DNA from 2 places in the Desulfosporosinus paludis genome. Region 2 is predicted to be linked to the other one. Evidence: a T-box and tRNA genes for the amino acid it is inferred to sense, from the RefSeq annotation. Region 2 holds a T-box; the other holds one or more tRNA genes.
The links. A T-box is a leader RNA that pairs with one kind of tRNA and senses whether it is charged. The one in region 2 lies ahead of ileS (isoleucine--tRNA ligase), so its partner is inferred to be a tRNA-Ile.
Positions count from the first base shown of each region.

Region 1: it encodes a tRNA-Ile, which carries the amino acid that the T-box ahead of ileS (isoleucine--tRNA ligase) is inferred to sense. The anticodon was not compared.

Region 1 is NZ_CP144211.1:3,702,547-3,705,964, forward strand. It holds gene dnaG (DNA primase) at 1-4, shown strand, start outside; gene rpoD (RNA polymerase sigma factor RpoD) at 1-1,184, shown strand, start outside; tRNA gene VZF35_RS18405 (tRNA-Asn) at 1,295-1,369, shown strand; tRNA gene VZF35_RS18410 (tRNA-Ile) at 1,388-1,462, shown strand; tRNA gene VZF35_RS18415 (tRNA-Val) at 1,573-1,647, shown strand; gene VZF35_RS18420 (tRNA (adenine(22)-N(1))-methyltransferase) at 1,776-2,570, shown strand; gene VZF35_RS18425 (Nif3-like dinuclear metal center hexameric protein) at 2,561-3,418, shown strand, end outside.
Region 2 is NZ_CP144211.1:1,840,752-1,844,169, forward strand. It holds gene ileS (isoleucine--tRNA ligase) at 1-1,480, opposite strand, end outside; T-box leader at 1,558-1,785, opposite strand; gene VZF35_RS09355 (hypothetical protein) at 2,120-3,298, opposite strand.

The sequences.
Region 1 (3,418 bases), 1.9 Mb from region 2:
ATAGTAAGGTTAAAAGCACTCAAATGAAAGATCCAAGGGAAGGCGGGGGACATGTGAGCGAAGAGCAGCAAATGGACAATGTTCAGGCTCTGATACAAAATGGAAAAAAGAAAGGTTCCCTAACCTATGCAGAGATTATGGATGCGCTCCAAGGGATTGAGCTTTCTGCGGATCAAATTGACGATATTTACCAACAACTTGCTCGAATGGGAATAGACATTGTACCTGAACCAGAGGATGTTGAAAAGGAAGTCCTGAAAAAGGGCAAAGTAGATGATGACGACGATATCGTCGATGATCCAGACGAGGATATTGAAGAAGAAACAGAAGTAGATCTTTCAGTCCCAGAAGGGGTGGGCATTGACGATCCGGTACGGATGTATTTGAAAGAAATCGGACGGGTGCCTTTGCTTTCGGCTGAAGACGAAATTTTATTGGCCAAGGGTATGGAGGCCGGGGATGAAGAGGCCAAACGTCGGCTTGCTGAGGCCAATCTTCGGCTGGTGGTCAGCATTGCTAAACGTTATGTCGGCAGAGGTATGCTCTTTTTGGATTTAATCCAAGAGGGAAACTTAGGGTTAATTAAGGCTGTAGAAAAATTCGATTATACTAAGGGCTATAAGTTCAGTACCTATGCGACATGGTGGATTCGTCAAGCCATCACACGCGCTATCGCCGACCAAGCCCGTACGATCCGGATTCCGGTGCACATGGTTGAAACCATTAACAAACTTATTCGAGTGTCACGACAACTTTTGCAGGAGCTTGGACGAGAACCTGCTCCGGAGGAAATTGCCAAAGTCATGGATATCCCAGTCGAGCGGGTTCGAGAAATCATGAAGATCGCTCAGGAACCAGTATCTCTTGAGACTCCTATAGGTGAAGAAGAAGACTCTCATTTGGGAGATTTCATCCCCGATGATGATGCACCCGCTCCTGCCGAAGCTGCCTCGTTCATTCTTTTAAAAGAACAACTGGAGGAAGTCCTGGAAACCTTGACCCCACGAGAAGAAAAAGTGCTTAGACTCCGTTTTGGCCTTGATGATGGCCGAACCAGAACTTTAGAGGAAGTTGGTCAGGAATTCGGTGTAACTCGGGAACGAATTCGGCAGATTGAAGCTAAAGCCTTGAGAAAATTGCGCCATCCCAGCAGAAGCAAAAAGCTAAAGGATTACCTGGAGTAAATCGATTCAGCCATGATTTTAACAATGATTCAACATTGATTAAGATTTATTCAGATAAAGGCTTGACTATTTAGGATAGATTAACGTATAATAATTCGTGCAAAGGGCATTCCTCGATAGCTCAATGGTGGAGCAACCGGCTGTTAACCGGTAGGTTGTAGGTTCGAGTCCTACTCGGGGAGCCAATTTATTTTTCCCTTTTAGGGCCCATAGCTCAGCGGTAGAGCCCCCCGCTCATAACGGGTTGGTCCTAGGTTCGAATCCTAGTGGGCCCACCAAAATCGAAGTACAATGTGCAGCTGTTCGAGGTTCGAACAGAAAAAAATAAACGGAGTCTAAGACGTGAGGATTTTAGTTCAAGTTGCATTGAGCTATGAATATCGAAATTGGGCGATTAGCTCAGCGGTAGAGCGCATCCTTCACACGGATGAGGCCATTGGTTCGAGACCAATATCGCCCACCAAGGACTGAAATAATGGACTGTGGCAAATGCCGGAGTCCATTTTGTTTTAGGCTAAAATTGGACTGCTTTGTTGACAGCGTTTTGAACATAATAAGAGGCTAAAGGCCCTAAACTTTATGAGGTGAACTATGACCTACTTAATTACACTAGGTCCGCGTCTGCAGACGGTAGCCTCGCTGGTACCGGCGGGTGCTTGGCTCGGCGACATCGGGACCGATCACGCCTATTTGCCTATTGCTCTTTATGAAGCACGTAAGATATTCAAAGCTGTGGCTGTAGATGTCCATGAAGGACCGTTTCAGTCTGCCATGGCTGCGGTTAAAGGAAGGCAATTAGAGCAAATCATTGATGTGAGATTTGGAGATGGATTGATGCCGCTTGAGGCTGGAGAGGTTAATGTATTGACCTTAGCCGGGATGGGCGGAAGAACTATGCTGGAAATTCTAGCAGCTCGACCGGATGTCTTACAATCAGTGACGGATTTGATTGTTCAGCCGCAGGGTGGAGAGGGGGCCGTACGCTCGACTCTGCTGAACGATGGATGGCGACTTAAGACGGAACAGTTGGTTAGAGAAGAGGACCGCACCTATACCGTTATAGCCTTTTCCCGTAACGATGGCTGGAATATGGCTGATTTAGCGACTAAGGCGTGCATTTGGCACCAACGTTTAACTCCTCAAACTGTTAAAGATGAGGTTTCTGCGAAGTTTCCAGAAATCGTGGAGAAATTAGTGTGGCATTTCGGACCTTTGATCCTTGAGGAAGCTACAGATCTCTTGAGAGAGTATCTTGAGGATTACAGCGGGATGCTTAGAAGAAGGCTGGATCAAATGAAACGATCCAATAAACTAGAAATTGCGGAGAAAATAAGGGATGTTTCTGAGGAATTGATCTTGGTGGAGGGAATTCGAACATGGCAGTAACGATCGGTCTAGTGGCACAGCTTATCGAAAAGCTTGCTCCGAAATCTTGGGCTGAGGAGTGGGACAATGTTGGATTATTAGTGGGGAGCGGCTCTGCTCCCGTTGAGCGTATTCTGATAGCTTTAGATGGAACTTTGGAAGTCATTGAGGAAGCCAAAGAATTTGGAGCCCAGCTTATTGTGGCACATCACCCGATTATGTTTCGTCCACTTAAAAATCTGAGGTCAGATAATCCTGCGGCAAGGCTTCCGCTGAGTTTGCTCAACCATCAGATTGGATATTACGCAGCCCACACAAATCTTGACCAATCGAGTATATCCTCCAGTCGAAGCTTAGGAGAACTTCTGGGATTGAAAGAAATGAAATTGTTGGAAGAACAAACATATGATACTAACTCCAGCCATCAATATCTGCTTAATTCTACAAATGCTGCTGATGAGGCGCGGGGGTACGGAGTCATCGGATATTTGGAGTATAAAGAAAGACTCGGAACGATTTGGGAGCGCTTTTTAGACCAACTAGTGACATCAAAGATTTATGCTCACCCATATAATTTGACAGGCGTACGTTTGGCAGGGTCGTTAGAGAAAGAAGTGCGCAAAGTTGCGATTGTCAACGGAAGTGGAGGACGGTTTGTACCGAAAGCACAGTTTAAGGGTGCAGACTTGCTCATTACCGGAGACGTTGACCATCATGCTGTACTCGATGCTCTTGAAGGAGGAATGGCCGTTGGTGATCTCGGGCACTTTTTAACTGAAGCGCCTATGCTTCAGGCATTATACAGGTATCTGTCTTCCGAGAAATCCCTGCAGGGCATTGAGATCAAAGTAAGTGGGTCTAATTCTTCC
Region 2 (3,418 bases):
CATCGACATAGGGCCGATGCAATTCAACCGTTTCATCGAGCGTTTCTATTGAGTTCTCCATCAGCTCTTTTCTGGAGCCAATGGATGTGGTATGCCCGCAATCGCATCTCCAGATATTAAGAGGCGTTCCCCAATATCTGCTCCTTGACAAAGCCCAGTCATTGACATTTTCCAACCAGTTGCCAAACCTTTTTTCTCCGACATAATCAGGATACCACTCAACACGGTTGTTGTTCTCGACCAATTTGTCTTTGAATTTGGTTACTTCGATATACCAACTTGGTTTAGCATAATAAAGGAGCGGAGTTTGACATCTCCAGCAGTGCGGGTAATTATGCTCCATTTTTTCCTTTTTAAATAGTTTTTCTTCCCCGTGCAACCATTTGATGATATCTATATCCGCATCCATGACGAAGTTTCCTGCCCAGGGTGTCGTCACAAATTTCCCGGTTTCATTGACTGGTTGAAGTACCGGCAAATTATACCTGCGCCCGGTATTGTAATCATCCTCACCAAAGGCCGGAGCGGTATGAACAATTCCTGTGCCATCCTCAGTGGTTACATAATCGCCTAAGGTAATGAAAAAAGCCCTTTTATCCGTTTTTACAAACGGCATTAATTGTTCGTACTCAACAAACTCTAGCTCTTTTCCCTTGATTTCTTCCAGAACCTCAAACTCTTCACCCAACACTTTATGGGACAAGGTCTTAGAAACATAGTAGATCTCATTATTCTGTCTGACCTTCAAGTATACTTCTTGAGGATTCACAGTAAGTGCTACGTTCGAAGGAAGTGTCCAGGGAGTCGTCGTCCAAACTAAAAAGTATTCTTCAGCATCTTTTTTCTTAAACTTAACGAAGACAGTATTAGTCTTTATTTCCTTGTAGCCCTGGGCTACTTCATGGGAAGCCAATCCCGTTCCGCAGCGCGAGCAATAGGGAAGGATTTTGTGACCTTCATAGATTAAACCTTGTTTAAAAAACTGATCAAGAATCCACCACACACTTTCAATATAATCATTATTCAACGTGACATAGGGGTGATCCAAATCGATCGAATATCCCATACGCATCGTCATTTCCCGCCACTGCTTCTCATAGCTGAACACAGATTCTCGGCATTTCTGATTAAAATCAGCAATTCCATAGGCTTCAATTTCCTGTTTATTGGAAAGTTTAAGCTGCTTCTCAACTTCGATCTCTACAGGAAGGCCATGAGTATCCCATCCAGCCTTTCGCTTAACTTGATAACCCTGCATGGACTTGTAGCGGCAAACTGAATCCTTTAAGGTTCTGGCTATCACGTGATGAATTCCCGGTTTACCGTTGGCCGTGGGAGGTCCTTCATAGAATACGAAAGGTGTTTTACCCTCCCTGATTTCGATGCTTTTATTCAGGATTTCATTCCTGTCCCAGAAATCTGCTATTTCGCTTTCTCTTTTGGCTACCGACTGATCAGACAAAGGTTTAAAGTTAGACATGATCATCTTCCTTTCATATGAGTTGGATTGAACAAATAATATAGGGTAAATAACATCAAAAATCCCTAAGTCTGTGACTTAGGGACGAATTATCGCGGTACCACCCTTTTTATTAATGGATTGCTCAAATAAGCAATCCATTAATCGCTTAAAACATGTAACGTATGCCACACGGGGCAACTTAATTATTTCAGCCACCCAACTCCAAGGTGATCTTCGTAAAAGACCTTCGTCATAATCTTTCAGCCTAGGATTATGTCTCTAAAAGCCAAGTCCTTTATTACTGTCCTCTTCATAATTGATATCAATATTAATCTCATTTTAAAATACTCAAACGTATAAACATCATATTCCAGGTAAGAGAAAATTCCAAGAGCACAAATCTGTATTTAATCCGATTGTTTTTGATCATTTCGATTATCTTATTGTACCCTATAATCACCCGGTGAGTAAAGTTAGTTTAAGAAATTTGGACGTAATATAGAAAAATTACCAATATAATAAACCTATTAATGGAGATTCAATTATTATCAAAGTTTAACTAAAGGTATGGTGAAAGTAAAGAGAAACAAGGAGGACAAAAAACGAACTCCGCACCACGTTGAAAGTGATGCGGAGTTGAAAGGCCTACTCTAAATTTTACTTGCTAAAAATAGCATCTTCCTGAGCCTGGGTAATTGTGCCGTTCGTTACGAGAGCATCCAAAGCTGTTTTGGCAGGCCCTTGCTTAAATTCGCCTTTGACTGTACCTGTCTTCATACCCGATGTGACCGCGCTTTGGATAGCTGTTTCTTGATCCGAAGTTATTGTTCCGGCAGTAACGAGACCATCCAGAGCAGTTTTAAATAGGTTGGAAGCTCCTTGCTTAAACTCACCTTTTGTTACTCCTGTCTTCATTGCTGTCGTCATCGCGTTTTGGATAGCCGTTTCTTGATCCGAAGTTATTGTTCCGGCAGTTACAAGACTATCCAGCGCAGTTTTAAATACGTTGGTTGGACCTTGCTTAAACTCGCCCTTTGCCACACCTTTCGTCATACCTGTTGTGAGGGAGTTTACTATAGCAGTTTCCTGATCTGTGGTTATTGTTCCGGAACTCACGAGGCCATCTAGAGCAGTCTTAAACAGGTTGGAAGCTCCTTGCTTAAACTCACCTTTTGTTACTCCTGTTTTGACAGCCGATGTCACCGTGTTTTCAATAGCCGTTTCTTGATCTGCAGTAATTGTTCCGGCACTAACAAGACTATCCAGGGCCGTTTTAAATCCGCTGACCGGTCCCTGTCTAAACTCGCCCTTTGTTACACCCGTTTTCGTACCTGATGTGAATGCGTTTTGGATGGCAGTTTCTTGATCCGAAGTTATTGTTCCAGCAGTAACAAGACTATCCAGTGCCGTTTTAAATATGTCGGAAGGTCCTTGCTTAAGCTCGCCTTTGGTCGCAATTGACTTCATTGCCGTTTCCAGCACGCCTTGAATAGCTGTCTCTTGATCCGAGGTTATTGTCCCGGCAGTTACGAGTCCATCCAAAGCGGTTTTAAATCTATTTGCAAGTCCTTTTTGGAAGTCGCCCTTTGCTGGGCCAGACTTCTGTCCTGCAGAGATTGCAGTTTGTATAGCGTCCTCCTGAGCCTGGGTCAGAGTGCCTGATGATACTAGGCTATCCAGATGGCTTTTGAACCCACCCTTAGCATCGCCTGTAAGTGTTCGAGAAAATTTCGAGGCATGTACGAAACTATTGTCTGTCGTAGCTGCATAAACAGCTGTTGCCGATAGAAGGGTTGTAATAGCAGTCGCTATTACAATGGTTTTTGTTTTACTCATTCTCTTCATTATTGAAACCTAGCACCTCCTTAATATTTGCAGTAACTCAATCTTCTGATGAAAATCAGAGTTATTGCATAGTAGTAATTTACTACTTTTTTAGGTTAAGGATATGTGGTT